3 regions of the Aquabacterium sp. G14 genome follow, and region 1 is predicted to be linked to each of the others. Evidence: predicted binding sites of a transcription regulator. Region 1 holds the regulator's gene; each other region holds the start of a gene.
The links. Region 1 encodes sigma-54, which starts transcription at its own class of promoters, with help from an activator protein. Its sites were predicted from a motif close to TGGCANGNAANCTGCTTT; they were not measured.
Positions count from the first base shown of each region.

Region 1 (10,158 bases):
GCGCCGCAAGACGCGGCCAAGGTCCCGCGCGATTGGTGTTTTCTGAGTGGGCCGGAGGGGGGGCTGAGCGCCGAGGAAGAGGCGCTGGCTTTGTCACTCGGCTGGTCGGCTGTGAGTCTGGGGCGGCGGGTGCTACGGGCCGACACGGCGCCACTGGCCATGCTCAGTGTGCTCGGTGCGCAGTTCGAAGGCTGAACGCACCTGCTTGAGGGCGCGCTCTTCACCGTCCCCCGGCACCCCACATGGCAAAGAGGCCTGCGGCGTGCGCCTACACAGACACAGGGCCCGTGTGTGCCGGCGAGCGCCCGCTTGATGCCCAGTGCGTCAAGGGGTGGCTGGGCGAGTCAGTCGGCCTGCGAGGGTGGTGACGCCGCGTCCGACGAAGTGCTCGTGCGAGGCTTGTTGCTGCCAGCGACCAGGTCGAAGCGGAACAGGCGGCACTCGATGGGGCCGTTGAACATGACAACACGGCGGCTCTCTTTGAGGCGCATGGCGCTGGGCAGTTTCATGTCCGGGCTGAGGATCCAGGCGGTCCAGCCGGGGTATTGCTTCTTCCAGTGGGAGGACAGACGCTGGAAGAAGGTGGCGGCTTCGTCGTCCTGGAATTGCTCGCGGCCGGCACGGGACGTGGGCGCGTCGTCACCCATCTCGTCGTCGGCTTCGGAGCGGGCACGGTAGGCGTTGCGCACGGAGCCTTTGGTGTCGATGCGCTCGCCGTAGGGCGGGTTGAACATGAGCACGCCGCGCTCGCAGGGCACGGGGCGCTGCAGGGCGTCGGCGGTTTTGAACTCGATGTGCTGGCGCACGCCAGCGCGCTCGGCGTTGCGGGTGGCGAAGTCGGTCATGCGGAAGGCGACGTCGCCAGCGTAGATGGGCACGCGAGGCGGGTGCTGGCGGTCGCGGGCGGCTTGCTTGAGGCGTTGCCAGTCGGCCAGGTGGGCGCGGAAAGGCAAGAGGCGCTCGAAGGCGAAGCGGCGTTGCAGTCCCGGGGCGATGCCGCAGGCGATCTGCGCGGCTTCGATCGGGATGGTGCCAGCGCCGCAGCAGGGGTCGAGCAAGGCGCCGTCTTCGGGGCGGCCTTGCCAGTCGGCGGCAGCGAGCATGGCGGCGGCCAGGGTTTCTTTCAGCGGCGCTTCGCCGGTGTCTTCACGCCAGCCGCGCTTGAACAGAGCCTCGCCGGAGGTATCGACGTAGAGGATGGCGTCGAGGTCGTCAAGGTAGAGGACCAGGCCGAGGTCGGGGAAGCGGGTGTCGACGCTGGGGCGCTCACCGGTGCGTTCGCGCAGGTCGTCGCAGACGGCATCTTTGACGCGCAGGCCGGCGAAGTTGAGGCTTTGCAGGTGGCTGCGGCGGGAGACGACGTCGACGCGCAGGGTGTGCTGCGGCGTGATCCAGTCGGACCAGTTGACCTGCCGGGCGAGGACGTAGATGTCGTCTTCGTGGCGGTAGACGCGGGAGGCGACGCGCCAGAGTACGCGTTGGGCCAGACGACTCTCGAGGTTGAGGCGCATGGCGTAGTCGCGCAGGGTGTGCTGTCGCTCGGTGGGGGATGCGCTCGCGGGCGCGATCACCTCGATGCCCCCGCGGGACTCGGTGATGTGCGCTGCGTCACCGAGGATGCGGCGGGCCTCGGTGGCCAGCAGGGATTCGACGCCGGAGGGGCAGGACAGGTAGAGGGCAGCAGGGCGGTCGGCGGCGAGCACGGGGCGCTGGGCGGAGTCGCGCGACTCGGGGCGAGGGCCGGGGCGAGCGGGTGCCGGACGCGAGGAAGCGCCGCGACCTGCACCGCCGGGTGCGGCACTGGGGCGGCGATCGTCGCTGGCACGCCAGCTTTCGGGGGCCTGACGTGATGAGGGACGACCTGCACTGCTGGAGGGAGCGCCATAGCGACGCTCGTCGCCGCCATGCCAGGCTTCGGAGGCCGACCGCGACGCAGGGCGGAAGCCGGGACCGGCGTCAGAGCGGGCCGAGTCGCGCCCGCGCGGGTCACGTCCATGCGTGGCACGTGCGCGTGGGTCACGCCCGGAGGAGGGCTGCCCTGGTGCATCGCTGCCGCGCGCGTCACTTCGCGCCACGTCACGCCCATGGGATGGGCGGGCGGACGACGTCGTGCGGTCGCGCTCGTCCCCCGAGGGGCGTCCGGTGGCCGAGGACACGACGGGGCGGCGGGGGGGCTTGATGGGCATGATGGGGTCGCAATACAGAAGGAGGGACGTGGTCAGGGGCGCAGGATCGCCAGCACGTCGGAGCGGAATTCTCGCCGATACAGGATCCAGAGGACCGCGAGGGTGCCGAGGGCAAAGGCGACCGGGGAGACCAGCCAGGCGATGACCGCGAAGGACATGTAGTAGGCACGCAGGCCGTCGGCGAAGCTTTCGGCGGCCATGCCCATGAGCTTGCCGGCGCGGTCGCCAAACTCCTGACGGTCGGCCTCGCCTTGGTTGAACACATCCACATTGGGCGCCGCACCGACCAGGATCGCACCGAAGGAATAGACGCGCATGGACCAGGTGAAGCGGAAGAAGGCGTAGATGAAGACGGCCAGCAGGACGATGAGCTTGATGTCGAGAACCTGCATGGAGGTGCGCACGGCAAAAGGCAGATCGCTGACGAATTCACTGGCCTTTTCGGTGGTGCCGAGCACGGCAAGCAGACCACCGAGTACCAGAATGGTGGTGGAGGCCCAGAAGCCAGGGCTGCTGGCGAGGTTCTGCGTGATGGCGGCATCGACCACGCGCTGGTCACGGTGGGTGACCTGGATCATCCACAGGCGACGGTAGTGATTGGTGCTGGACAGCAGGGTGCTTTCAACGCGGGCACGGCGGCTGGCGAACTGGGCATAGCCGATCCAGCCGAACACGAACAGGGCCAAGGCGGCCCAGTCCTGCCAGGGCAAGAGGTCGACAAGGTCTTGGAGGCGGTAAAGCATGGTCAATGAATCAGGGGCCGTTGCGGCGCGGGACAGGATCGCGACAGCGAAGCGCCCGGCCTGCGCCCCCACCCATCACGTGCACTCACAAGGCCTTGCGCAGGTTCGCAGGCGCGATCTTGAGGGCTTCGCGGTATTTGGCGACGGTGCGGCGGGCGACCTGGATGCCTTGCTCTTCCAGCATGCTGGACAAGGCGCTGTCTGACAAGGGCTTCTTGGGATCTTCGGCCGCGACCAGCTGTTTGATGAGGGCGCGCACCGCGGTGCTGGAGGCGTTGCCACCTGCCTCGGTGTTGAGCGAGGAGCCGAAGAAGTACTTGAGTTCGAACGTGCCGAAAGGCGTGTTCATGTACTTGGCGGTGGTCACGCGCGAGATGGTGGACTCGTGCAGCCCGAGTTCGTCGGCGATTTCGCGCAGGACCAGGGGCTTCATGGCGATTTCGCCATGGGTGAAGAAGTTCTTTTGCCGATCGACGATGGCCTGCGAGACACGCAAGATGGTGTCGAAGCGCTGCATGATGTTCTTGACGAACCAGCGGGCCTCTTGCAGGCGGGCATTGAGGTTGGCGTGACCTTCGCTGGCCGTGCTGCCGCGTGCGCCCCGGCTGGAGCGCAAGGCCTGCGCGTAGTAGTCGTTGATGCGCAGCTTGGGCATGACGTCCGGGTTGAGGACGACTTTCCAGCCGCGGCCGGACTTCTGGACGATGACGTCCGGGATGATGATGTTGGCCTCGGCGCGGGTGAAGGCGCGGCCGGGTTTAGGCTCGAGCGAGACGATGAGGCTTTGCGCGTCTTTCAGCAGAGCCTCGTCGGCGCCGGTGGCGGCCATGAGCTTCTTGAAGTCGCGACGGGCCAGCAACTCAAGATGCTCGCGGCAGATGGCCATGGCGACCTCGCGAGCGGGCTCGCCGGGCAGACCGCGCAGTTGCAGCAGCAGGCACTCGGAGAGGTTGCGCGCGCCCACGCCCACCGGCTCCAGGCTTTGCAGCCAGCCCAGTGCGCAGCGCAAGCGCGACATCAGTTCGTCGAGGGTGTCTTCGTCCGGCTCGTCGGGCAACAGGCTGGCAGCGATCTCTTCGAGCGTGTCGGCGAGGTAACCGTCCTCGTTGAGGGACTCGATGAGCATGTCGACCGCGGCCATGTCCTCGTCGCTCAAGCGGGTGCCCAGCAATTGCTGACGCAGGTGCTCTTGCAGGGTGATGGACAGGCTGTTGCGCTCGAGCGGGTCGGTGTCGTCGTCGCCCTGGCTTTGGCGGGCCGGGCTTTCGCTGATGCCGTCGAAGTCGTCGCGCTCGGTGCCGTTTTCCCAGTCCTCGCGCTCGGTGGTGCCCAGCTCGGCGGTGTCGATGCCGCTGGTGTCGGCCTCGGCGGGCGCGCTGTCACGTTCGGCGCCGGCGTCTTCGCTGCTGTTGCGCTCGTTGCGCTGGCGTTCGAACTCCAGTGAGGCCGCGGTCTCGATGGGCGAGTAATCGTCCTCAGGCTCCAGGAAGGGATTTTGTTCGAGCATCTGCTCGATTTCCTGGTGCAGTTCGAGGGTGGACAGCTGCAGGAGCCGGATGGACTGCTGCAGCTGAGGGGTCAGCGCCAGGTGTTGCGAAAGCCGAAACTGCAGGGAGGGCTTCATGGGCGCCGGTCACTCACATGCGGAAGTGCTCGCCGAGATAGACCTTGCGGACCTCGGCGTTGTGCACGATGTCAGCCGGGCTGCCTTCGGCCAGGACGCTACCTTCACTGATGATGTAGGCGCGGTCGCAGATGCCCAGCGTTTCGCGGACGTTGTGGTCGGTGATGAGCACACCGATGCCGCGCGCCTTGAGGAAGCTGATGATGCGCTGGATCTCGATGACGGCGATGGGATCGACGCCCGCAAAGGGCTCGTCGAGCAGGATGAAGCGCGGCTGGGTGGCGAGGGCGCGGGCAATTTCGACGCGGCGGCGCTCGCCGCCCGAGAGGGACAGCGCAGGGTTGGTGCGCAGCTTCTCGATGCTGAGTTCGTGCAGCAGGCCGTCAAGGCGCTCCTGGATCACGTCTTTGCTCAGGCGCTTGCCGCGCTCGTCCACCTGCAACTCCAGCACCGCGCGGATGTTCTCCTCGACATTGAGCTGGCGGAAGATGGACGCTTCCTGCGGCAGGTAGCTCAGGCCCAAGCGCGCGCGCTGGTGGATCGGCAGGCGCTCAACGCGCTGGCCGTCGATGGTGATCTCGCCAGCATCGGCGGGCACCAGGCCCACGATCATGTAGAAGCTGGTGGTTTTGCCGGCCCCGTTGGGCCCCAGCAGGCCGACGACCTCACCGGCGGCCACGGCCACATGCACATCGTGCACCACGGTGCGGGCACCGTAGCGCTTTTTGAGGCGCTCGGCGCGGAGTTCACTGCGAGGAGATGTGACCGACGAGGCGCTCATCAGCGGGTGCCTTCGGTGCTGGATCCCTCAGGCGTGGTGCGAGGGGTGATCACCCCCCGGACACGGCCGGTGGCGCCGCCACTGCTGCCCCCACCAACGACCTGGAAGACCGAGGTCTTGTTGTCGTACACGATGACGGGGCCGCTGACCTGATCGTTGATGGTGTTGCCCTGCAGGCGGCGCATGATGGCGCGCGAGGTGAAACGCACGATCTCGGTCTTGCCGTCGTAGACGATGCGCTCGGCTTCGCCTTCGATGGACTCGTCCACCCCGTCACGCTTTTGGCGGAAGAAGGCACGCCCCCCGGGGCCACCGATGGCGGTCGCCGTCTGGGTGCCGTCGGGGTTCTGACGCACTTCCACGCGATCGGCGCGAACCACCATGGTGCCCTTGGTGATCTCGACGTTGCCGCTCAAGATGTTGAGGCGCTGGTTGTCTTCCACCCGCGCTGCGTCGGCAGCAAAGTGAAGCGGCTGAAAACGATCTGCCTTCTCTGCCTTGGCCGGGGCAGACCACAGGGTCGCCAACCCCAGCGCCAGCGCGCCCGTGAGGCGTGCAAAGCGGGGCGACAGAGAGGGGGAAAACAGGTTCGTCATCATCGGCATGGAATTTGCAATGATTTTAGCCACGAACCATGGGGAAATCGCGCCAGTAACGCGATTTCCCTGCGCCTGCGCGCTCCGGAACTGCCTCAGCGTCCCTTTCGGGCCGCGTTGATCAGGAAGTTGGTGGTCGCCAGCGTGCGTTCGTGGTTGCCGTTGAGCGACACCGAGGTGAAATAGCGCCCTGCGATGCCCAGGGTGGGCACGCCGTCGATCTTGTAGGCCTCGGCCAGGCTGCGGGCCTGCTTGCACTTGGTCTGCACCGCAAAGGAGTTGAACATGGCCATGAACTTGGCTTGGTCCACCCCATGGCGAGCAACGAAAGCGGCGATGGCTTCGGGCTTGTCCAGTGGCTGGCCTTCGGCGTGGATGGCGCGGAAGACCTTGGGATGCAAGCTGGACACCAGGCCCATCGCCTCCAACGCGTAAAACAGGCGCTGGTGGTTGCCGAAGGGGTTCTCACGGAAGGCCACCGGCACGCGTCGGAACACGACATCGGCGGGCAGTTTCTCGGCCCAGGCGGCCAGCGACGGCTCGAAGTTGTAGCAGTGGTTGCAGCCGTACCAGAAGAACTCGACGACCTCGACCTTGCCAGCGGGGGCCGACACCGGCGCCGCCTGAGGCAGGCGGACGTAATGGGTGCCTTCCACGGGACCGCCCTGGGCCACGGCCAGGCCAGGCAAGCCGGCGCTCAAACCCAGTGCGCCCAGGGTGTGGATCGAAAACTCGCGGCGATTCATCTAGCGTCCTTTCTGTTGGGCGCGAACGCCCAGACCTTCCACGGGGCCGTGGCCCCAGCTTACTTCTGGATGCGCACCAGGGCGGACTCCACCCCGGCGCCTTGCAGCTTGATGCGCACTTCCTCGGCGGCATCCTTTTGCGCGTAGGGCCCCAGGCGCACCCGGAACATGGTGCGGCCATTGACCTCGCGCTCCTGGATGCGGGACTCCAGGCCCATGATGGCCAGCTTGGCACGTTGCTGTTCGGCTTCGGCCTGGCTGGCATAGGCACCGGCCTGCACCTGGTAGCTCAACGCATCAGAGGCGGGCGCGGTGGACACGGGCGCCGCACCGGACAGGATGGCTGCCGGATTGCGCGCGCTGGAGGCGGGCGCGCTGGCCGCCTTGGCCGCCGCCGGCTTGGAGGCCGTTGCGGCAGGCGCCGACGCCGGCTCAGCAGACACCACCGGGGCTTCGGTCGGCTCGGCCGACGAAGCCGAGGACGGGGCCGAGGCTGCTGGCACCGCACGCGGCTTGGCGGGGTTCTTGCCGTACAGCGGGCTGTTGGGGTCCCAGCTCTTGTTGTGCTCCATCTCGGCGGCGTCCTGCTCGGGGGTGCGTTGCGGCACCTTGTCGATGAAGGGCAGCGGCACCTTGGTGATGTAGACGGCCACCCCCAGCGCGAGCGCCAGCCCGATCAACAGGCCGACGATCATGCCGAGGAAAAAACCGCCGCGCTGCGCGGCACGTGGAGTGGTCATGGACTGGGATCCTCTCTGGGTCACCGGGGTGATTTACATCTTGTCGGGCGCGCTGACGCCCAGCAGGGACAGGCCGTTGCGCAGCACCTGCGCGGTCGCGCTCAGCAGGGCCACGCGGGCACGGCTGAGTTCGACCTCGTCGACCAGGAAACGTTCCGCCGCGTAGTAGCTGTGGAAGGCGCTGGCCAGGTCGCGCAGGTAGAAGGCGACGTCGTGCGGCGCCAATCCCTGAGCCGCGGCGGTGAGCATGCCGGGGAACTCGGCCAGCTTGGTCATCAGCGCCAGCTCGGTGTCGGCCGTCAGCAGGGCCAGGTTGGCGCCGCCCAGGGCGCTCAAATCTCCGCCCTTGTCGGCGTACTGCGCACGCACCGACTGGATGCGGGCGTGGGCGTACTGGACATAGAACACCGGGTTCTCGTCGTTCTGCTTGAGGGCCAGGTCGACGTCGAAGGTGAACTCGGTGTCGGCCTTGCGGCTGATCAGGAAGAAGCGCACCGCATCCTTGCTGGTCCACTCGATCAGGTCGCGCAGCGTGACGTAAGAGCCGGCACGCTTGGAGATCTTGACCTCCTCGCCGTTCTTCATCACGGTGACCATCTTGTGCAGCACGTAATCAGGCCAGCCTTGCGGGATGCCGACACCAGCGGCTTGCAGGCCAGCGCGCACGCGGGCGATGGTGCCGTGGTGGTCGGATCCCTGGATGTTGACGCACTGTTCGAAACCGCGCTCCCACTTGGCGATGTGATAGGCCACATCGGGCACGAAGTAGGTGTAGCCGCCTTCGGACTTGCGCATCACGCGGTCCTTGTCGTCACCGTAGTCGGTCGAGCGCAGCCACAGGGCGCCGTCTTGCTCGAAGGTCTTGCCAGCGTCGACCAGCTTCTGGACGGTCTGCTCGACGCGGCCCGAGGTGTAGAGGCTCGATTCGAGGTAGTAGTTGTCGAAACGGACGTCGAAAGCCTTGAGGTCCAGGTCCTGCTCATGGCGCAGGTAGGCCACGGCGAACTGGCGGATGCCGTCGATGTCTTCCGGATCGCCCGAGGCGGTGAACTCGCGGTCGTCGGCCTTGACGGTCTTCTTGGCGAGGAAGTCGGCGGCGATGTCGGCAATGTAGTCACCGTTGTAGGCCGACTCGGGCCAGTGCTCGTCACCGGGTTTGTAGCCTTTGATGCGCGCGTGGGTGGACCAGGCCAGGGTGCTGATCTGCACGCCGGCGTCGTTGTAATAGAACTCGCGGGTGACCGACTGGCCCTGGGTCTCGAACAGGTTGCACAGGGCATCACCCAGCGCGCCCTGGCGGCCGTGGCCCACGTGCAGCGGGCCGGTGGGGTTGGCCGAGACGAACTCGACCAGCACCTTGCGGCCATTGGCGGGCTGCCAGCCGAACTTGTCGCCTTCGGTGAGCACATCGGCAACGATGGCCTGCTTGGCTTCGGGCTTGAGGCGCAGGTTGATGAAACCGGGGCCAGCGATCTCGATGGGGAGCTTCACCCACTGCTGGACGGCCGGCTGGGCCTCCAGTGCGGCGACCAGGGCGGTGGCCAGCTCACGGGGGTTCTTTTTGAGGGGCTTGGCCAGCTGCATGGCCGCGGTCACGGCCAGGTCGCCGTGGGCGGCCTGCTTGGGGGCCTCGAAAACCGGTGTGAAGGACGCGGCGGCGTCGGGCGCCACCTGGCGCAGGGCTTCACCCAGGGCAGAAAGAAGGGCACGCTTGGCTTGGATCATGGGCGAATTCTACGGGGGCGGACCGCCTTCCCGCGGGGATGCGATGATGTGCGAACAATTGCACACTCCTGTCGGGTCTTTTCGGCTGGTGAAGTGGCCCCGAACGTGGAAAGATGCAGACATGGCAGCAGTGGGTGAGCATGGGCGACCTGGACATTGACCTCAACACCGGTTTGATCGGCAAGTACCGGATCATCAAGAAGCTGGGCGAAGGCGCCACCAGCGAGGTCTACCTGTGCCGGGACGACTTCCATGACCGCGATGTCGCGATCAAGCGGGTGCGCTCGTCGGCGCTGAGCGATGCGGTCGATGGGCCGGTGTACGCGCGCTTCTTTGCGGCCGAGGCCGCCCTGGTGGGCCGCCTGCAGCACCCGAACGTGGTGCACATCTACGACGCGGTGCCCGACCCGTCGTCCCCTTATGTGGTGATGGAGTATGTGCCGGGCACGACGCTGCGCACCTTCTGCCGCCCCGATCAGTTGCTGCCGCTGGAACTGGTGGTGGAAATCGGCTTCAAGTGCGCGATGGCGTTGGGTTATGTGTACCGCCAGGGACTGATCCACCGCGACGTGAAGCCGGCCAATATCCTGGCCCTGGTCAACGACGCAGGCGCCGTGACCGACGTCAAGATCAGCGACTTCGGCAGTGTGCTGAACCTGACGGCCGAGTCCACCCAGATCCACCAGGTGGGCTCGCTGGCCTACATGGCGCCGGAGCAGCTGGATGGCGAGGTACCGGACTGCCGCGCCGACATCTATGGTCTGGGTGCCGTGCTGTACCACCTGATCGCCGGTCGCCCTCCGTTCGAGGCATCGTCGCAGGCGGTGCTGATGAACCAGATTTACAACCACGAGCCAGCGCCACTGTCGGGACAACGCTCGGGGGTGAATGCGGCGGTCGACCAAGTGGTGCTGAAGGCGCTGGCCAAAGACCCGAAGGAGCGCTACCCGAACTGGGATGCGTTTGCCCAGGCGCTGTCGGGCCTGATCGCCGACCATCAGGTGCCGCGTGGCCACC
Region 1 is NZ_JBBEYB010000013.1:6,342-16,499, forward strand. Features, by position in the region: gene WIT60_RS13170 (16S rRNA (uracil(1498)-N(3))-methyltransferase) at 1-195, shown strand, start outside; gene WIT60_RS13175 (THUMP domain-containing class I SAM-dependent RNA methyltransferase) at 345-2,186, opposite strand; gene WIT60_RS13180 (DUF599 domain-containing protein) at 2,219-2,929, opposite strand; gene WIT60_RS13185 (RNA polymerase factor sigma-54) at 3,015-4,553, opposite strand; gene lptB (LPS export ABC transporter ATP-binding protein) at 4,567-5,334, opposite strand; gene lptA (lipopolysaccharide transport periplasmic protein LptA) at 5,334-5,939, opposite strand; gene WIT60_RS13200 (thiol:disulfide interchange protein DsbA/DsbL) at 6,026-6,676, opposite strand; gene WIT60_RS13205 (SPOR domain-containing protein) at 6,736-7,416, opposite strand; gene argS (arginine--tRNA ligase) at 7,450-9,141, opposite strand; gene WIT60_RS13215 (protein kinase domain-containing protein) at 9,255-10,158, shown strand, end outside.

Region 2 (10,158 bases), on a different contig from region 1:
CGAGATCGGGCAAGGCCAACGCGGCCTCCGCCACATCGACGAGCTTGCGGTTGTGATCCATGGAGGTCTTCTGCAGGGCGCGAAAGGCCGCCTCCTCCGTCAAACCCATGCGCGCCATGAGTGCACCTTTGGCTCGTTCGATGAGCTTGCGCTCGTGCAGGGCTCGCCGGGCCGCCTCCAACTCGGACTCCATGCTGGCCAGGCGAGCGGTTTGTGCCTGCAGCATGTCTTCCAGAGACGAAACCTTGGCAGCGTCATGTGCATCGCTTCTGTGGCCTTTGCCATCAGGCTGGGCACCCAGGACTGGCGCCGCATCCAGCTGCTCATGGGTGTTGAAAAAGCGGCTGACGGCATCGGTGTGGGGGGGCGGGTTGTCACGCAACTGCCTGAGCAGGCCTTCCGCGTCACGCAGGTCTTGTTGGTTCGCGTCAAGCTGCGCCGCACACGCCTGACGCAAAGCCTCGACGAGCTCGACCTCACATTGCCATAGCGCGGCAATGCGCACGCTGGCCACCTCGAACCAACTGTCACTCAGGCGTGGATCAAGGACAGTGCCATGTCGGGCCGTGCACAAGGTACGACGCAGGCGTTCCAGCATGGCCACGGGAGGTGTCAACTGGTGCTGCTGCCATTGTGACTGCAGGTTGATCGGCGCGAACTCCTCGAACACCTTGAGGCTGTGCTCTTGTGCTTCAATGAGCTTGACAATGCGCAGTTGCTGATCCTCGCTGCATGCACCTGATGCAAAGAGGGCCGCCCCCACCGCACGCTCCTGACCCGCGGCCTCCTTGCCTTGAATCAGGTGGACCAGGGCCACCAACAAGCGAGAGATGCCAGGATGAGGCGCAGCCTCAGCCAACTGATAGATCAGCTCGACCAAGCCGGCGATCACACGGCTGTACGCGGCCACCACCTCGTGCGCGGTGGGCTGTCGCTGCTCAATCTGCAAGCGCAAGGCAGCCAAGGCCTGCAGATCCAAATGCACCCAGGCCATCAACGCCAGGGTTCGGGCGCTGGTGCCATGCGTGCGCAGCCCCTGCTCACTGAACAAGGCGAGCAAGCTGCCTTCGAGAGGACGCACAGCATCCACTGCCGCTTGGCGTTCCACCTCAAAACGTTGACCGGCGGAGGCCAGGTAAACGCTGGCCGCCCCCCGTTCACGCTGCAGTGCGTCAATGAGCTGCCCCACCACCCCGGCCAAGTCGACGCGCTCTGCGAGATGCCGCACGGCATCGAGCTCGATTTGTTTGGCACGCAGGACAAGGTGAGAGGCGGACAAGGTCATGTGCAAGCAGATAGGTCACGAAAACATGCGGAACAACGTCAGGCGCCTGGCTCATGCCAAGGCGACGCGCACCTGCCCAGCATGAATGCTGACGCGGTGCGCCTGCACGGAGTATGCGGGGGACTCCAGACACTCGCCGCTGCTCAGCTCGATGTGTTGCTTGTACAGGGGCGATGCCACCACGATACGTCCACCCAGACTGCCGATGAGGCCACGAGACAGCACGCTGGCACCTGTCTTGGGGTCAATGTTATCGATCGCATAGAACTGATCCTGTCCCACGCGAAACACGGCAACGTGCCGCCCTGCCACCAGGGCACACACCCCGGTGTTGGGCACGATGTCTTCCACCGCGCACACCGGGGTCCAGGCCACGTCGGCCTCTCGGTGGCCGGACTCCTGCGCTGCGTGAGGAAAATCCAGAATGGCTGCGTTCATGTTGTTCTCCTTCCAGGGCTCTCAGGCAGTGATTTCGTCGGTCTGGGGGGCGTGCTCTTCGGGCCGAGCGGGACGGATCTGTCCCCGCTCCTTCACAAAAACGATGCGCTCGTCCGTCGCATCGCTGTTGACGAACGAACGGAAGCGCTTGCGCACCTCGGGGTCGGTCACAGCCGCCTTCCATTCGCACTGATAGGTGTCAACGACATGCTGCATCTGGGCTTCAAGCTCTGCCCCTAAACCCAGGCTGTCATGGAGGATCACGTCCTTGAGGTAATCCAGACCGCCCTCGAGGTTGTCGCGCCATGTGCTGGTGCGTTGCAGGCGATCCGCGGTACGGACATAGAACATCAACACGCGGTCGATCGTGCGCACCAACTCGTCTTTGCTCAGATCCGAGACCAGCAACTCGGCATGACGGGGCTTCATGCCACCGTTGCCGCATACATATAGGTTCCAGCCCTTTTCGGTGGCGATGACACCAATGTCCTTGCCCTGGGCTTCGGCGCACTCACGGGTGCAGCCGGAGACGCCAAACTTGATCTTGTGGGGGGCACGCAAGCCTTTGTAACGGTTCTCCAACTCCACGGCCAGACCCACGCTGTCGCCGACGCCGTAGCGGCACCAGGTCGAGCCCACGCAGCTTTTGACCGTGCGCAGAGACTTGCCGTAAGCATGGCCCGACTCAAAGCCCGCGGCGATCAGTTCTTCCCAGATCAACGGCAGTTGCTCGACACGCGCGCCGAAAAGGTCCACCCGTTGACCACCGGTGATCTTGGTGTACAGCCCGTACTTCTTGGCGACCTGCCCCACCGCGATCAAGCCTTCGGGCGTGACCTCGCCACCGGCCATGCGAGGCACGACTGAGTAAGTGCCATCCTTCTGGATGTTGCCCAAAAAGTAGTCATTGCTGTCTTGCAGGCTGGCCAAGTCCTTCTTGAGAACGAAGTCGTTCCACACCGAGGCCAGAATGTTGGCGGCGGTGGGCTTGCAGATGTCGCACCCCAAACCTTGCCCGTGCTTGGCCAGCAGCTCGTCAAAAGTGTGGATGTTGCCCACGCGGATGAGGTGATAGAGCTCCTGGCGCGAGTATGCAAAGTGCTCGCAGACGTGGTTGTTGACCGCCATGCCCCGCTTGCTCATCTCGGCCTTCATCACCTGGGTGACGAGGGGCACGCAGCCGCCGCAGGTGGCCCCCGCTTTGGTGCAGGCCTTCAGGTCGGCGATGGTAGTCACGCCTTCGCCCACGGCCGCGCAGATCTGCCCCTTGCTGACGCTGTTGCACGAACAGATCTGTGCCGTGTCGGGCAAGGCGTCCACGCCCAGCCCGGGCTTGGCCTGGCCATCGCTGGACGGCAGGATCAGGAACTCGGGCTTGTCCGGCAAAGCGATGCCGTTGAGCGCCATCTGCAGCAAGGTGCCGTATTCATCGGCGTTGCCGACTAGCACAGCGCCCAGCAGCCTCTTTCCATCCTCGCTGACCACGATCTTCTTGTAGACCTGATGGATGTCGTCGTTGTAGTGAAAACTGCGGCTGTGCGGCGTCTTGCCATGCGCATCGCCAATGCTGGCCACGTCCACCCCCATCAGCTTGAGCTTGGTGCTCATGTCGGCGCCGGTGAACGTGGCTTGCGCATCGCCGGCAATGTGCCGCGCGGCCACACGAGCCATGTCATAGCCCGGCGCCACCAGGCCGAAGGTTTGTTCGTTCCACGAAGCGCACTCGCCGATGGCGTAGACGTGGTGATCACTGGTGCGGCAGTGGTCGTCGATGACCACGCCTCCGCGCGGCCCGATTGCCAGCACACACTGACGTGCCAACTCGTCGCGAGGGCGGATGCCGGCAGAGAACACGATCATGTCGGTCTCGTGGTAACTGCCATCTTCAAAGACCATGCGGTGACGGTGCTCAGCCCCGTCCACGATCTTCACGGTACTGCGACTGGTGAGCACGCTCACCCCCAGCGCCTCGATCTTGTGGCGCAAGATGCGGCCACCTCCCTCGTCCACCTGCACGGCCATCAGTCGCGGTGCAAACTCCACCACATGGGTTTGCAAGCCCATGTCGCGCAAGGCCTTGGCACACTCCAGCCCCAGCAGACCGCCCCCCACCACCACGCCCGTACGAGACTTGGCACCTGCAGCCTTCATGCCTTCCAGGTCTTCAATGGTGCGATACACGAAGCACTTGTCGCGATCGCGGCCGGGAATGGGTGGCACGAAAGGGGTTGAACCGGTGGCAAGCACGAGCTTGTCGTAGGGCAGCACCTCGCCATCGGCCGTGGTCACGGTCCGATCGCGCCGCTCGATGGCGACCGCGCGTGCCGCAAGGCGCAGCTTGAAGCCCGTGCGCTCAAAAAATCCGGACTCGACCACAGAGAGGTCCTCGGCCGTCTTCCCTGCGAAGTACTCCGACAGATGCACCCGGTCGTAGGCCGGACGTGGCTCTTCACACAACACGGTGACTTCAGCGTTGGGCAGACCCGACTCAGCCAGGCTCTCCAGAAACTTGTGACCCACCATACCGTGGCCAACGACGACGATTTTCATATGCACTCCTGCGACGCTTGAAAGACAGCGGATAGACAGCCGGGCTGCCAACTTGGGTTCCTTGCATCCAGGGGATGCCCGCCGCCGTCAGCGGAAACCACGTCTGTGCATCAAGCCACATCACCTGTGCGCACGCCCAGTGACAAGCAACACGCGTGCCATCCGTCTTGCGACGGTGATGCACGGTATCGGTGCAAAGCGGTGCGTTTACCATGTGGCATGGTCTACGGCATCACTGATCTCACCACCTTCGTGCTTGGCACCATCGTCATCGTGCTCTTGCCAGGGCCGAACTCCCTGTATGTCATGACGGTCGCGTCGCAACACGGTGTGTCGGCGGGCTACCGAGGGGCCTTGGGCATTTTCACGGGGGACCTGATCCTGATGACCCTGGCGGCCACGGGCGTGGCCTCGCTGTTTCAGGCGAATCCGGCGCTGTTTGTGGGCTTGAAGTACGCCGGTGCGGCATACCTGGCGTTTCTGGGCTGGGGGCTTTTGCGAGCAGGCATCCAGCGGTGGCAAGGCCCGGTCGCCAACGTCGATGCCCCGCTCCCGGCCCCATCCGCATCGGGGCGCCCCTTCCGGGTGGCCTTGCTCATCGGCCTCATGAACCCGAAGGCCATCTTGTTCTTCGTGTCCTTCTTCATCCAGTTCGTCTCGCCCACCTACCCTCATCCGTGGCTGTCATTCCTGGTGCTGGGCGTCATCGTTCAGGTGTGCAGCATGGTGTACCTGTCGGCCCTGATCCTGGGGGGCAGCTATCTGGCTGCGGTGTTCCGTCGCCGGCGCAAGCTGGCCGCGCTGTGCACAGGCAGCGTCGGGGGGCTGTTCATCGGCTTTGGGGCCAGGCTGGCCGTGGCGGGACTGGGCTGAAAACGAAAACGCCCCCGGTCCGTGGTGCTTCCACCAACCGGGGGCGTTGACGCTGTTCGCGTCAATCGGGTAGATCAGCGCTTCACAGCGGTGGACCCGTCGAAACCGAACACACCCTTGGTCACCTGCCAGAACATGGCGATGGCACCCACGATGAACACCACGTCACCAAAGGTGCGTACCCAACGCAGGGTCACCAGGATGTCTTGCTGCATGAACCCTTCACTGCGCGCGTACCAGAGGCCTTCGTTCACACTGGCGTGGAACTGGATGAGGCCGATCGGCAGCAGGCTGGTAAAGATCATGAGGGCCAGACCGATGTTCAGGCCCCAGAACGCCGTCTTCATGAGACCTTCGCTGAAGCACAGGTTCGGACGCACATAGCGCAGCACCAACAGGGTGAAGCCCAGCGCCAAGAATCCATACACCCCGAACAAGGCAGCGTGCGCATGCGTGGCCGTCGTGTTCAGCCCCTGAATGTAGTACAGCGCAATGGGCGGGTTGATCATGAAGCCGAACACCCCTGCGCCCAGCATGTTCCAGAACGCCACGGCGACGAAACACATCAAGGGCCACTTCACACGCTGCATCCACTCGGCGCGGTGTTGCAAGCGCCAGTGCTCCCAGGCCTCATGTCCCAGGACAATCAGCGGCACCACTTCGAGTGCACTGAAGGTAGCACCCACGGCCATGACCGGCGTGGTCGTGCCCGAGAAGTACAGATGGTGGAAGGTACCTGGCACACCACCGAGCATGAACAGAGAAGCGGAGGCCAGGCTGGCGGCGGTGGCCAAACGCTTGGACACCAGGCCCATGCTGGCAAAAATGAAGGCCAGAGCTGCGGTGGCGAAGACTTCGAAGAAGCCCTCCACCCAAAGGTGAACCACCCACCAGCGCCAGTACTCCATCACCGACAGGTGCGTGCGCTCGCCGTAAGCAAAGCCGGCACCGTAGAACAGACCGATGGCGATCACCGAAGCCGTCAGCAAGGCCAGCAGGTTCTTGTCTCCACCCGGGGTGCGCAGCGCCGGCACCATGCCGCGCAGCATCAGCACCAGCCAGAACGCAATACCGGCGAACTTGCCGATCTGCCAGAGGCGACCCAGGTCGACGTATTCATAACCCTGGTGACCCAGCATGAAGCTCCACTCGGCGGGCATGATCTGGGCAATGGCCAGGTAGTTGCCGACGAACGAGCCCACGACCACGACCACCAGCGCCCAGAACAGAACATCGACACCGACCTTCTGCAGCTTCGGGTCTTTGCCACCGTTGATGATGGGCGCCAGGAACAGCCCCGCAGCCAGGAAGCCCGTGGCAATCCAGAACAGCGCACTTTGCAAGTGCCATGTGCGCAACAAGGTGTAGGGGAACCAGCGCGACAGCGGGAAGCCGTAGAAGTCCTGACCTTCAACCGTGTAGTGAGCGGTGGCCCCGCCCAGGAACACCTGAAAGCCAAACAGCGCCACCACCAGGAAGAGGTACTTGCCCAGCGAACGCTGCGAAGGCGTCAAGGGGATCGTGGTCAGGGGATCACGCGCAGGCGCCACGGGCTCTTCTTCGTCCTGTTTGCGCAGGAAGGCCCAGGCCCAGACCAGGAAACCAATGCCCGCCACCAGCAAGATGACACTGATCACCGACCACATGAGGTTTTCACCGGTAGGTTGGTTGCCAATCAGCGGTTCGTGCGGCCAGTTGTTGGTGTAGGTGGCATCTTGCCCTGGACGTTCGGTGGCGGCCACCCATGACGTCCAGAAGAAGAACCGGGTCATCTGCTCGCGACGGCCCGCATCTGGCAAGGTGTCTTCCTTCATGGCGAAGTTCTTGCGGGTCTGCTGCATGGCAGGGTCACTGCCAAACAAGGTGTCGTAGTAAGCCGCTGTCTGTTGCACAGCCATTTGACGACGCGCACTCAACACCAGCACACCGTCTCTCACCTGATTCTGGCGGTACTCGTTCTTCAGCCGATGACGCAGCACGGCTTGCTGCTCTTCAGAGATCTCGGCGTACGCCTGACCGAACTCGTCTTGCGCAGCCAGATCGAGCCACGTGGTCAGTTCACGGTGCAGCCAGTCAGCCGACCAGTCCGGTGCCTGGTAAGCACCGTGGCCCCAGATGGAACCCAGTTGCATGCCGCCCACGCTTTGCCAGGCAGTCTGTCCATCGAGAATGTCCTTTTCCGTAAAGAGCACGGTGCCATCGGCGCTGACGACCTGTGCGGGAATCGGTGGCGCCTCGCGGTACACCTCTCGCCCGAACCAGCCGAGTAAGCAGAACGTGACGCCGAGAACCCCAATCAGGGTCCACCAGAGCTTGCGATAGTTACCCATGTTGACGCCCTCCTTCGCATGCGCGCGGTGCCCGCGTGCAACGATCAAGGGTGTCGGGTCGTGGTCTTGTCATGTACAACTCCTTATGAGACGAGAAATGCCTGTCAGTCTCACAGAGCGCAAAACCCGTGCCCGCTGATGATTTCTTTCAAATCAATGACTTAGCTGAATGCAAGGTATAATTCACCCTACCAAAAACTGGTTAAAATGACCTGATATGGTAGATTTCACCGCCCTTCAAACCACCCTGCTGACAGATCTGTCGAGCGAGCTGCCGGCCGCCCTGCGCTTGCAACGCCTGGTCGTGGGCGTGCGCGACGCCTTCGCCTGCAGTGCCGTCGTGCTCTTGCGGCTGGACGGCGACAGCCTGCGCCCTCAGGCCGCAACGGGACTGGTGCACGAAGTGCTCGGACGCAGCTTCACGATGGGCAAGCACCCCCGTCTGGCGCAGATCATGGCGTCGCGTGAGCCAGTGCAATTTGCAGCCGACTGCGAGCTCCCCGACCCCTACGACGGCCTGCTGCAGGACAGCCCGGATGCGCCGCTGCCGGTGCACGACTGTCTGGGCATGAGCCTGTTTCTGGATGGCCGCTTGTGGGGTGCCGTGACGCTGGATGCCCTCGAGCCCAACCATTTCGACGCGCAGACGCTGACGTCCTTGCGTGCCTGCGCGCTCTACATCGAATCGGTGCTGCGGGTGTGCCGCCTTGAGCATGATCTGCGCAGCCTTCGCCTGTCACGCCCTGAAGGGGTTGCCGGCGAGAGCGATGCGCCCAGCTCCATCTTGGGCAGCAGCGCGGTGCTGCGGCAGTTGCTGGACGAGTTGGGGGTGGTGGCCGACTCCGAGCTGCCGGTGCTGCTACAGGGCGAGACCGGCGTGGGCAAGGAGTTGTTTGCCCGCTGGCTGCACCGCCATTCCCCCCGGGCGGACAAGCCGCTGGTGTACGTCAACTGCGCAGCCTTGCCAGAGACGCTGGCAGAGAGCGAGCTGTTCGGTCACGTCAAAGGGGCGTTCTCGGGTGCGGGGCAGGATCGGCCCGGACGTTTTGAAACCGCCAACGGTGGCACCCTGTTTCTGGATGAGATTGGCGAGTTGCCGCTGTCGATTCAGGCCAAGCTGCTGCGCGCACTGCAAAACGGCGAGATCCAGCGCCTGGGCACGGATGAGCCCCGGCATGTGGACGTGCGCGTGATTGCGGCCACCAACCGCAAGCTGTGGGAGGAGGTGCGGGCTGGGCGTTTTCGGGCTGATCTGTACCACCGGCTCTCGGTGTACCCGGTGCACATCCCGCCCTTGCGCGAACGCGGGCGCGACATCCTGGTGCTGGCCGGGCATTTCCTGGAGCTGAATCGGGCACGGCTGGGGCTGCGTTGCCTGCGTCTGTCGCCGGATGCCGAGAAAGCGCTGCTGACGTATGGGTGGCCGGGCAATGTGCGCGAGTTGGAGCACGTGATCAGCCGCGCGGCCTTGAAGGTGCTGAGCCAGGCCGAGTCACGCACGGAGTTGCTCAGCATTGAGGCCCCCTGGCTGGGACTGGACGGCAACGAGGTCGCGGCCAAGGCCGCGGAGAAGCTCGCCCCCGTGCGCGACCTGGAGCCGCTGCAAAGCGCTGTGGACCGGTTTCAGCGCCAGCACATTGAAGAGGCCCTGCAACAGAACCAGGGCAAATGGGCCGCCGCCGCACGCACCCTGCAGATGGACCCGAGCAACCTGCGCAAGCTGGCGCGCAGGCTGGGGATGGTGTGACACATCAGACAAGAAAAAACCCCAAGCGAATCCATCACTTGGGGTCATGTCTTGGCGGAGAGGGCGGGATTCGAACCCGCGGTGGGCTATTAACCCACACACGCTTTCCAGGCGTGCGACTTAAACCGCTCATCCACCTCTCCGAAGCCCTCTACTATAGCAAGTTTTTGGGCCGCCGTTCAATTCACAGCGACTTTCTTGCCGTCTTTGTAGACGTACAGCGTCAAGGCAGGGTTTTTCAGATCACCTTGGGGCTCAAACGCCACCTTGGCGGTCACCCCCTGGTAGTTGGTTTCGGCCAATTTCGCGGCGTACACCTTGGGGTCCACCGAATTGGCACGCTTCATCGCATCAACGAGCACCATCGTTGCATCGTAGGTATACGGTGAGTAGACCTGAAACTGCTTGGGGAACCGGGCATCGTAACGCGCACGCCAGCCCTTGCCGTTGGGCATTTTCTCGATCGAGGCGCCTCCAACAGCACACACCACGTTGTTCAAGGTGCGCGCACCACTCGCCAAATCCTTGAGCTTGTCGGTACAGATGCCGTCACCGCCAAACAAATAGGCCTTCGTCAGGCCCAGTTGCTGCATCTGGCGCAACATCGGACCCGCCTGAGGGTCCATGCCACCAAAGAAGATGCCGTCGGGCTTCTTGTTCTTGATGGACGTCAGGATGGCCATGAAGTCCACGGCCTTGTCATTGGTGTACTGCTGACTGACCACCTCGATGCCCAAGCCTTTGGCTGTCTTGGCGAACACCTCAGCCACCCCCTTGCCATAGGCCGTCCGGTCATCAATGACCGCCACCTTCTTGACCTTGAGCACCTGGTGCGCGTACTGCGCCAAACCCGCCCCCAGCGCGTTGTCATTGGCCAGCAGGCGGTACACGTTCTTGTAACCCAGTCGTGTCAACTCCGGGTTCGTGGCCGACGG
Region 2 is NZ_JBBEYB010000014.1:42,894-53,051, reverse strand. Features, by position in the region: gene WIT60_RS13800 (nitrate- and nitrite sensing domain-containing protein) at 1-1,285, opposite strand, end outside; gene nirD (nitrite reductase small subunit NirD) at 1,337-1,723, opposite strand; gene nirB (nitrite reductase large subunit NirB) at 1,745-4,273, opposite strand; gene leuE (leucine efflux protein LeuE) at 4,493-5,146, shown strand; gene WIT60_RS13780 (nitric-oxide reductase large subunit) at 5,221-7,476, opposite strand; gene norR (nitric oxide reductase transcriptional regulator NorR) at 7,694-9,223, shown strand; tRNA gene WIT60_RS13770 (tRNA-Ser) at 9,276-9,366, opposite strand; gene WIT60_RS13765 (branched-chain amino acid ABC transporter substrate-binding protein) at 9,403-10,158, opposite strand, start outside.
Region 2: the regulator sigma-54 is predicted to act here: its motif matches at 4,417-4,434, upstream of nirB (nitrite reductase large subunit NirB).

Region 3 (10,158 bases), on a different contig from region 1:
CTGCAGCACGACATTCGCTATTGGTACGCCGCGATGGAGCGTTATCTGGCCAATGCCTTAGCCGGCATGAATTTTGGTTTTCAGCAGATAGGTCCTTACACGGACTACTATGGTCCGGTCGCTCCCTTCTTGGGAGATCTGCGTCAACTGGAAGATGGCCTGAGCAACTCGGCGCCCGCCCTGCTGGAATGGTTGCAAAGTCCTGGTTGAGCAATGGGCTGGTTATCGTTGCTGCCCGATGGCGCGTTGCGGGGACTCCGTCGACTCATCTTGAAGATGGGGCGGCGAATGGACAGGCAAAAAATGCTGGCTCAATCGCGGCGCAGGGCGATGGGCATGATTCCATTGGCGGCGCAACACAGTGCTGCCTATCGTGTCTTGCTGCGGGAGCATGGGTGTGGTCACACTCCAGCCGGGTCAGCTGAATGGGCTCAATTGCCGGTTCTCACAAAGCAGAACACATTTGGACGTTTTGCACTGAACGAGTTGGCACGTGACGTTCCTGCTCAGGAATTGGCGGACGTGCTCACCAGCTCCGGACGCGGCGGGCGCAGTTTCGGGTTCCGGTTGACTGCGCGTGATCAGCACGAAGACGGGTGGTTTGACATCGACCTGGGTCTTCAGGATGTTTTCGACGTTGACCGGCGTTCCACGCTCTTGGTGAACTGCTTGCCAATGGGAGTGGTGTTTCGCTCCAAGGCCGTTGCCGTGGCCAATGTGAGTGTCCGGCAGGACATGGCATGCTCGATTCTTCGGGATGTTGGACCGAAGTTTCAGCAAACAGTGCTGTGCACCGATCCGCTCTTCATCCGAGCGTTGCTGGAGGAGGCGGAGGTCGCGGGCGTTGACTGGAAGGCGCTCAACACCAGTGTGATCATCGGCGAAGAGATCTTGGTGGAGGCTCAGCGAGATTACATCGCGTCGCGCATGGGCATCGATCTGGACGTCGACGACAGCCGTCTGATTGGCAGTTCGTTCGGCGTGGGGGAGTTGGGGCTGAACCTGCTGTTTGAGACGCGTGACACCATTCGCATGCGCCGCGCAGCAGTTCGCGATGCTCGTGTCGCGCAGGCACTAGGGTGTCGCGATGGCATCGCGTCTATTCCGTCCTTGTTTTGCTACAACCCGCTGCGCTCGTTCATTGAGGTGCTCAACCCGGATGAAGACGGGTATGGGGAGATGTGCGTGACGATGCTGGACCAGCAGGCTGTGATTCCTCTGCCGCGTTACACCACAGGTGACATGGCACGCTTGTTGAGCGAGGAAGAGGCTCGTGCACTCGCGATCCAGTCGGGCGGTGCTCCCCCTTGGTTGCCGATGATTGCGGTGAAGGGGCGAATCAAGGATCAGCTCGCTGGATTGCCCTCTGTCGAGGGGGTTAAAGAGTGCTTGTATCGTGACCACGCTGTTGCTGACCGTTTGACGGGGGCCTTCAAGATCTTGGTGGACGAAGGTGGTCCCATGCGGGTTGTCTTCCAGGCTCGTCCAGACACCGAGTCTGACTTGGCTTTTCTCTCAAATCGGCTGACCGTGATGCTGCGGGAACGTTGGCAGACACCGCTCCAGGCCGAAGCGTTGGCGGCGACGGCTTTCCCATGGCGCCCCCTGCTAGACCATGAGCGGAAGTTTGCGTACATGGATGCGCCAGCAGGTTGATGTCGATTTTTTTGACATGCCTATGATGCGATCGACCAGGCTGTCAATAAAGTTCAAATAAATCAATGACTTAATCATCGTTTTGGGGTTGGCATGAAGACTGCTTGGTTGTAGGCGTTGGAAGCGTTCAATCACCCAGGAGGTCTCATGATCAAGTCCACAATCAAACAAACACTGACGGCCATGGCGTTGGCTGCGGCTTCTGTTGGTTCTGCTAATGCTTTTGTCATCGTTGGCGGCGATTTCAAGATGACCGTCGATCTGTATGACTCTGCGACGGCCTCGTACACTTCAACGTGTAATTCAGTCGCCAGTTGTGATGCTGCTGTGGCGCCTGGCGGGCAGGCTGCGGGAAGCATCGGTTCGGTGAACACGAGTGCCGACACGATGGGTATTTTTTCAATTTCGTCCATCACCCGTGTATCTGACAACATTCAGTGGTTTACACGCGGTGTTGATGGCTATCTGACCGGTATTTTCGGAAACCTTCAAGACAGCTCCGTCAGCCTTTTTGGGCCCTTCGTTGCGACAACCTCGGTCGGTGGCACCTTCGCCGTCTATAAGAACGCTTTCGACTACAACACGTCTTTGGGCCCCAATGTTGGGGTCAACAAGGATTTGAACGCTGGCCTGTATCCAGGCATTAGCGGTGGTCAGCTGGTGTTGCAAGGCGTGTTTGGGTCTGGAACCTTGCTTGGTGATACCACTACTACTTTCAGTAGCGTTTTTAATGGTGCTGGTATCTCTGGAAACAGCAGTGCGTACCTCGACATCATCGGTGGCGACTGGGCGTACCATTTCGATACAGACAGTCAGGTTGGTCTGAACGGCGAAATTCGTGATCTCAAGGCGACTTTTACTTTCTCCCCGACAAGTGATGCAACCAGCAAAGGTTGGACCGTGGCATCGACCGCTGACATCGGCGGCTCTACAGTTCCTGAACCGGGTGCCCTGGCTTTGATCGCCCTGGGTTTGCTCGGTGCCGGTGCTGCGACCCGCCGCAAGGCCTGAAGAAGTATCTGAGTCGTCGGGTCTTGCTCTGAAAAGAGCGTTGAACCCAAGCAAAAGGCCCCGAGAGGGGCCTTTTGTGTTTTGAGCTGGCGGTGGGTTCTGATCAGTTGTAATCACTGACCGGCACGCACGAGCAGAACAGGTTGCGATCGCCATACACGTTGTCGACGCGACCCACAGGCGACCAGTACTTCTGCTTGCGCAGGCTGGCCACCGGGTAGGCGGCCAACTCGCGGCTGTATGCATGCGGCCAGTCGGCCTTCAGCAGGCTGGCGGCCGTGTGCGGGGCGTTCTTGAGCGGGTTGTCGTCCTGTGGCAACTTGCCTTGTTCGACCAGGCGAATCTCTTCGCGGATGGCGATCATGGCGTCACAGAAGCGGTCCAGTTCTGCCTGCGATTCGCTCTCGGTGGGCTCCACCATCAAGGTGCCTGCCACCGGGAAGCTCAGTGTGGGTGCGTGGAAGCCGTAGTCGATCAGGCGCTTGGCCACGTCTTCGGCGGAGACGCCGCTGGTTTCCTTCAGAGGACGCAGGTCCAGGATGCACTCGTGGGCTACGCCGCCACCCTTGATGGTGTTGCTGCCACCACTGAAGTGGATGTCGTAGTGGTCAGCCAGACGGGCTGCCACGTAGTTGGCGTTGAGGATGGCCACTTCGGTGGCGGTCTTCAAACCCTCGGCGCCCATCATGCGGATGTACATCCAGCTGATGGGCAGCACGGCAGCATTGCCCAAGGGGGCAGCCGACACGGCGCCAACTTGAACATCGCTGCCGACACCGGCCGAGCGGTGGGCGGGCAGGAAGGGGGCTAGGTCTTCGACCACACAGACGGGGCCGACGCCCGGGCCGCCACCGCCGTGCGGGATGCAGAAGGTCTTGTGCAGGTTCAGGTGGCTGACGTCGCCACCGAACTGACCTGGCGCGGCAAGGCCGACCAGGGCGTTCATGTTGGCGCCATCGACATAGACGCGGCCGCCATGTTCGTGAACCAGCTTGCACAACTCGGTGACGCGGGTTTCGAACACGCCGTAGGTCGAGGGGTAGGTGATCATCACCGCGGCCAGGTTGGCGCTGTGCTGTTCACACTTGGCTTTCAGGTCGTCGAGGTCGACGTTACCTTGCGCGTCGCACTTGGTGACCACCACCTTCATGCCGACCATCTGGGCGCTGGCCGGGTTGGTGCCGTGGGCGGACTCGGGGATCAGGCAGATGTCGCGGTGGCCTTCGCCGCGCGACTCGTGGTAGGCCTTGATGACCAGCAGGCCGGCGTATTCACCTTGCGAGCCGGCGTTGGGTTGCAGGCTGATGCCGGCGTAGCCGGTGGCTTGCGACAACCAGGCGCACAGTTGCTCGTTGAGCAACTCGTAGCCCTTGAGCTGGTCGCGCGGGGCGAAGGGGTGAATGTGGGCGAATTCCGGCCAGGTGATGGGGATCATCTCGCTGGTGGCGTTCAGCTTCATGGTGCACGAGCCCAGCGGGATCATGGTGCGGTCCAGCGCCAGGTCCTTATCGGACAGGGCGCGGATGTAGCGCAGCATTTCCGTTTCGCTGTGGTGGGTGTTGAACACCGGGTGTGTCAGGTAGGTGCTGGCACGACGCAGGGCAGCGGGCAGGCCCAGGGGCATGCCGTGTTCGAAGGCGGCGAAGGAGGGCAGGGCCTTGTCGCCAGCCAGCACGGTCCACAGGTCGATGATGTCGTTGCGGGTGGTGGTCTCGTCCAGCGAGATGCTGACGCTGTCGGCGCTGGCATCACGCAGGTTGATGCCCATTGCGACGGCCTTCGCCATCACGGCTTCGCGATCTTCGGCCAGCACGTGAACGGTGTCGAAGTAGGTGTCGTGAACCAGCTTGCGGCCCAGTGCCTTGAGGCCTTCGGCCAGGATGGCGGTGTAGGTGGCCACGCGCAGGGCGATGCGCTTCAGGCCTTCAGGGCCGTGGTAGACCGCGTACATGCTGGCGATCACGGCGGGCAGCACCTGGGCGGTACAGATGTTCGAGGTGGCCTTTTCGCGGCGGATGTGCTGTTCGCGGGTCTGCAGGGCCAGGCGGTAGGCGGTGTCGCCGTGGCTGTCCACGCTCACGCCGACCAGGCGGCCAGGCATGGAGCGCTTGAACTCGTCCTTGGTAGCCAGGTAGGCGGCGTGAGGTCCACCGTTGCCCATGGGCATGCCGAAGCGCTGGGTGGTTCCCAGGGCGATGTCGGCGCCGAGTTCACCGGGCGGGGTCAGCAGGGTGAGGGCCAGCAGGTCGGCGGCGACGATGGCCAGCGCGCCCTTGGCATGCAGGGCATCGATGAGGGGGCGCAGGTCACGGATCTGGCCGTTGACGCCGGGGTATTGCAGCAGGGCGGCAAAGCAGTCGTTGGATTCCAGATGGGCTGCCAGGTTGCTGGCGTGCACCAGGTCCACGGTGATGCCCAGCGGCTTGGCGCGGGTCTGGATCACTTCCAGCGTTTGCGGGAAGACGTCGTGGCAGACGACGAAGCGGGTGGACTTGCTCTTGCCGCCACGGGCGGCCAGGGTCATCGCTTCGGCGGCGGCCGTGGCTTCGTCCAGCATGGAGGCGTTGGCAATCGCCATGCCGGTGAGGTCGGTCACCATGGTCTGGAAGTTGACCAGGGCTTCCATGCGGCCTTGCGAGATTTCAGCCTGGTAGGGCGTGTAAGCGGTGTACCAGGCGGGGTTCTCGAGGATGTTGCGCAGGATGACGCCAGGAATGTGGGTGCCGTAGTAGCCCTGCCCGATAAAGTTGCGCATCACCTTGTTTTGCTGCGCGATGGTCTTGAGCTCGGCCAGTGCCTGCGCCTCGGTAACGGGCGCGGGCAGGTCCATCGGCGCTGTGCGGCGGATGCTGGCCGGCACGATGCCTTCCATCAGCGCTTCACGCGATGCCACGCCGATGGCGCTGAGCATCTGGGCTTGTTCTTCATCCCAAGGGCCCAGATGGCGGGCCTGGAATTCGTTCGCGTTCTCAAGTTCGGCGAGGGTGGGCAGGGCGGTGTTCGGCATGGTGGGCAACGGCGTCAGGCAGGGTGTGCGGCCCCGCACCACTGGTGCGCGGGGCAGAGGCCATCGCAGGGCGCGATGGCGTCAGACGAGGCTCAGGCGTTCTTGAGCAGGTCGTCGTAGGCGGTGGCGTCCATCAGGGCGTCGAGTTCAGCGGGGTTGCTGAGCTTGACCTTGAAGAACCAGCCGGCGCCGGTGGGGTCGGTGTTGGCGAGCGAGGGGTCGTCGCGCAAGGCTTCGTTCACTTCGGTGATTTCGCCGGTGACGGGCATGTAGACGTCGGCGGCGGCCTTCACGGACTCGACCACACCGGCCACGTCCTTGGGGTTGAAGGTGGTGCCGACGGCAGGCAGGTCGACGAACACGACGTCGCCCAGGGCGTCTTGTGCGTGGTGGGTGATGCCGACGATGGCGGTGCCGTCAGCTTCGATTTGCAGCCATTCGTGGTCGGGCGTGTACTTGATGGTCATGGGAGACGTCCTGAAAATGGAAAAAGGTTGGTTTGCCGAACGGGCATGAGTATCTCAGCCCTTCGGCGCGTTTTTGACGACAGAAGCGCGAACTTGCGGGGATGCGTCGCTCAACCGCGGTAGTAGCGGTTGGGCACGAAGGGCAGGGTGGTCACGGTCATGGCGACGCGCTTGTCGCGCACGACGGCGAACAACTCGGTGCCGACGGCGCTATGGGCTGGGGGCACGTAGGCCAAGGCGATGGGCTGGCCCAGGCTGGGGCTGGGCGAGCCGCTGGTGACCACGCCGATTTCGGTGCCGTCGGCAGTGACGACCTTGGCACCTTCACGCACAGGCATGCGCTCGCTGCTGATGAGGCCGACGCGCTTGCGGGTGGCACCGTTGGCCAGTTGGGTGTCGATAGTCTGGGCGCCAGGGTAGCCACCAGCGCGGGCGCCACCGGCGCGGCGCACCTTCTGGATGGCCCAGGTGATGCTGCCTTCGACGGGGGTGGTGGTGAGGTCGAGGTCGTGGCCGTAGAGGCACAGGCCGGCTTCGAGGCGCAGGGTGTCGCGGGCACCCAGGCCGATGGGCTTGACTTCAGGCTGGGCCAGCAGCACGCGGGCCAGTTGTTCGGCCTTGTCGGCAGGCACCGAGATCTCGAAGCCGTCTTCGCCGGTGTAGCCGGAGCGGGTGACGAAGCAGTCGATGCCGTCCAGCACGACGTGGGCGCCGGTCATGAACACCAGCTTTTGCACGTCGGCATTGAGGCGCGCGAGGGCGGTGACGGCTTGGGGGCCTTGCAGCGCCAGCAGAGCCTGGTCAGGCAGAGGCTGCACGGTGCAGCGGGCGCCGATGTGCTGCTGCATGTGGGCGATGTCCTGGTTCTTGCACGCGGCGTTGACGACCACGAAGAGGTCGTTTTCACGGCGGGTGACCATCAGGTCATCGAGGATGCCGCCTTGCTCGTTGGTGAACAGGGCGTAGCGCTGCTTGAACACCGGCAGGTCCACGATGTCGACCGGGACGAGCGATTCGAGTGCCGCGTCGGCACCGTCGCCCTTGAGCAGGACCTGGCCCATGTGGGACACGTCGAACAGGCCGGCGGCGGCGCGGGTGTGCTTGTGTTCGTTGAGGATGCCGGTGGCGTACTGCACGGGCATGTCGTAGCCCCCGAAGGGAACCATCTTGGCGCCGAGTTCGATGTGCAGGGCGTGCAGGGGCGTTTTGAGCAGGTCAGCGGACATGGCGGTGTCTGGCCTGGAAGCCAGTGGAGGGCAATCTGAGTGGATCCGACATGCGCTGCGCTGGCTGGGCCAGTGTGTTGCCGGTCGGTGCTGCCCTCTCTGTCCGCTTTACCTGAGAGATTGACCCCTCGCTGCAACCATGTTGCAGCGTTGTGGGCTTGCCCCTTCGGTGGCCTGGCTCGCTGTCACGTGGTGCCAGCCTCCGGACTCTCTCCAGTGAGGATCATGGGGGCTCGAAAGCCGCCATGCCTGCCAGTCCTTTTGCCTGAGCGTTCGGGCCGTCAACTCGCGTTGTGGGGTCCTGCGCCTTCGGCGGCCTCGCTCGGGGCGTGGCTCTCTCCTGACAGGCGGCCATTGTAGCGTGCGGACAAGCACTGTCTGTGTGACATCAGACCGCCTTTTGGTTCACGCAAGTGGGTGTGAGGTGCCATGGATGGCACGCGCAGTTACATCTGATCGTTCAAATTTGTTGTGCAGATTGAGCGGTCTGATCCGGGTGAACGGGGTGGTCGACGTTAGTCTGTGGGGAATGAAAAAGATGCGTCACGTTGCAGAGACACGGTGGGGACGTTGGGCATGTGCCCTGTTGATCTTGGTGTGTTTGGCCGGGTGTGGCTCACGCGGCATTGTTCGGTCTGAGCTGGCTGGAGGCAGGTCGGATGCGCCCCGACGGGTGCTGGTGGTCCCAGCCGATTTCGTGATCACCGAGGTGACCTTCGGCAAGACCGAAGAGCGTGTGGTGTCGGCAGAGAGAAAGGCCGCCAAGGCCCTCGCGGCGCATGTGCAGGATCTTGGGCGTGCACAGCAGACTTTCCAGCTGGTCAGCTTTGACGACTTGAGCGAAGAAGACCAGGCGTTGGTCTTGCAGCACCGAGCCCTGTTCGCCACGATGGTTAGCCAGATGCTGCTGGTCAAGGAAAAGACCGTGGACGCGTGGTCAACCAAGGCAGACTACTTTGACTACACACTGGGTGCCGGCATGGCCGATGTGGCGCGCAGGCATCAACTGGATACGACTTTGTTGGTGGTTGGCAAGGACAAGGTTCGCAGCACTTCACGCAAGGTGTTCGATGCGATCACCTCGGTGTTGCCGGTCGGGGAGTCGCTCAGCGCGCAGCCCGCCGCCGTGGTGTTGGGCGTGATCGACGTCGCGACGGGCAATGTCCTGATGTTCGACAGCGACATGGCCAACCGCAAGGCCTTGACCGATGAAGAAGACGTGAAGGAGATGGCCGAAGCGGTGCTGTCAGATTTCCGTCGTTCGCTGAAATCTCGCGAGGGGCGTTGAGCATGGCACGGCCGTGGGCATGGTCTTGGGTGTTCGTCGCAGCCTGGGGCATGAGCGCCCTGTCAGCGCACGCGCTGGTGGGCTATGACCCGTTTCCGGATGCGGCCAGCATTCAGGCTGCTGATGAGCTGGAAGAGCGTTTGTGGGACGAGGCCGAGTTGCTGCGCGGGCAGTTCATTCGCGGCAAGCCGTCGCCAGCCGTGGAGACCATGCAGCGCCTGGTGCGCGGTGTGTTGACGAAGCACTGGCCGGAGTTGTCACGCAAGGTCACTGTGTTTGTGATTGATCAGGCCGATGTGCTCGCGTTCACCAGTGCGAATGGGGACATCTACCTGAGTGCCGGCATGTTGCTCCGTCTCGACTCGGAGGACGAGTTGCAGGTGATTCTGGCTCGTGAGATTGCGCACTTCACGCACCGACACACGGTGCGCACAGTGCATGCGGCGCGCATGGGGGCTGGTGCGAAGGTGATCGCCTCAACCGCCTTGGATGCCGCAGACATCGCCTCCAAGATTGCCACCGGGGTGGGTGTGATGGATTTGGCCAAGAGCGTGGCCAGTCTGTCGCAGGAGATGTTGCTCACGAGCGGGCGCGAGATCTTGCAAGACCGGCTGAACCGACTCAGGGAGATTCTGGCGGACAGTTTCTTTCGCAGCATGTCGGTGACGGGGATCGGGATGGTCGTCAAATCCTCGATTTTCGGTTTCAGGGATGCGTTGGAGGAGGAGTCGGATCGGTATGCGATGGCCTTCATCCAGCAGAAGCAGGGGTCAACCGACGCCTACCGGCGCGTGATGCAGCGTCTGTATGACGAGGCCGTGCTGGATGAGAAGAAGTTCTCCGTCTTTTATGCCAATGAAGATCGCTTGTCGGACCGGTTGAAGGCTTTGGCAGAGTTTGAGCGCGAACTTCAGGGGCGACGCGAGGCGGGTGTGCCCGGCACTCTGCCGGCGACGGCGGCCGCAGTGGATGGGCCTGCTGCAGGCGCTGTTCCGGCGTTGATGGCCTCTCCTCAGACTCTCACCGTCGCTGCAACCGCCCCGGTGGTCCCGCAGGCAGCGGAGGGCGTGCCCGGTAATGCCTCTGACGTGCAACCTGAATCGGGTGGGGCGGGCGTCAAGCCCGATGTGGTCGTGGTGTTGTCGTCCAGCAATGTGGTCGCGGTGGTGCCTGAGGGATTGGAGCCCGGATTGCCAGAGCTCGCACCTGAGAGGGCGAATGCCAAGTCGGCTGCGCCTGACGCCTCTGGCACTGAAGAGGTCGCTTATCACCAGGCGATCGCGCCGCTTGTGATGCCTCTGCTGGAGGCCGAGTTGGAGGCGGGGCGATACCGACGATTGATGCGCAACATCGAGCGCCCGCGACAGGCATGGAAGCTGCCTGATCGTGTACGTGCTCTGCTGGCAGAAGGGTACGCGGCGACCAATGACCCTGCCTTGCAGGGCAAGGGCTTGGCCTTGGCTCAAGAGTTGTTGGCTCAGCATCCAGAGGACGTTCGGATGT
Region 3 is NZ_JBBEYB010000002.1:66,758-76,915, reverse strand. Features, by position in the region: gene WIT60_RS02695 (PEP-CTERM/exosortase system-associated acyltransferase) at 1-210, shown strand, start outside; gene WIT60_RS02690 (phenylacetate--CoA ligase family protein) at 289-1,656, shown strand; gene WIT60_RS02685 (PEP-CTERM sorting domain-containing protein) at 1,804-2,667, shown strand; gene gcvP (aminomethyl-transferring glycine dehydrogenase) at 2,771-5,674, opposite strand; gene gcvH (glycine cleavage system protein GcvH) at 5,767-6,141, opposite strand; gene gcvT (glycine cleavage system aminomethyltransferase GcvT) at 6,252-7,367, opposite strand; glycine riboswitch at 7,457-7,594, opposite strand; glycine riboswitch at 7,611-7,720, opposite strand; gene WIT60_RS02665 (hypothetical protein) at 8,047-8,655, shown strand; gene WIT60_RS02660 (M48 family metalloprotease) at 8,706-10,158, shown strand, end outside.
Region 3: the regulator sigma-54 is predicted to act here: its motif matches at 1,746-1,763, upstream of WIT60_RS02685 (PEP-CTERM sorting domain-containing protein).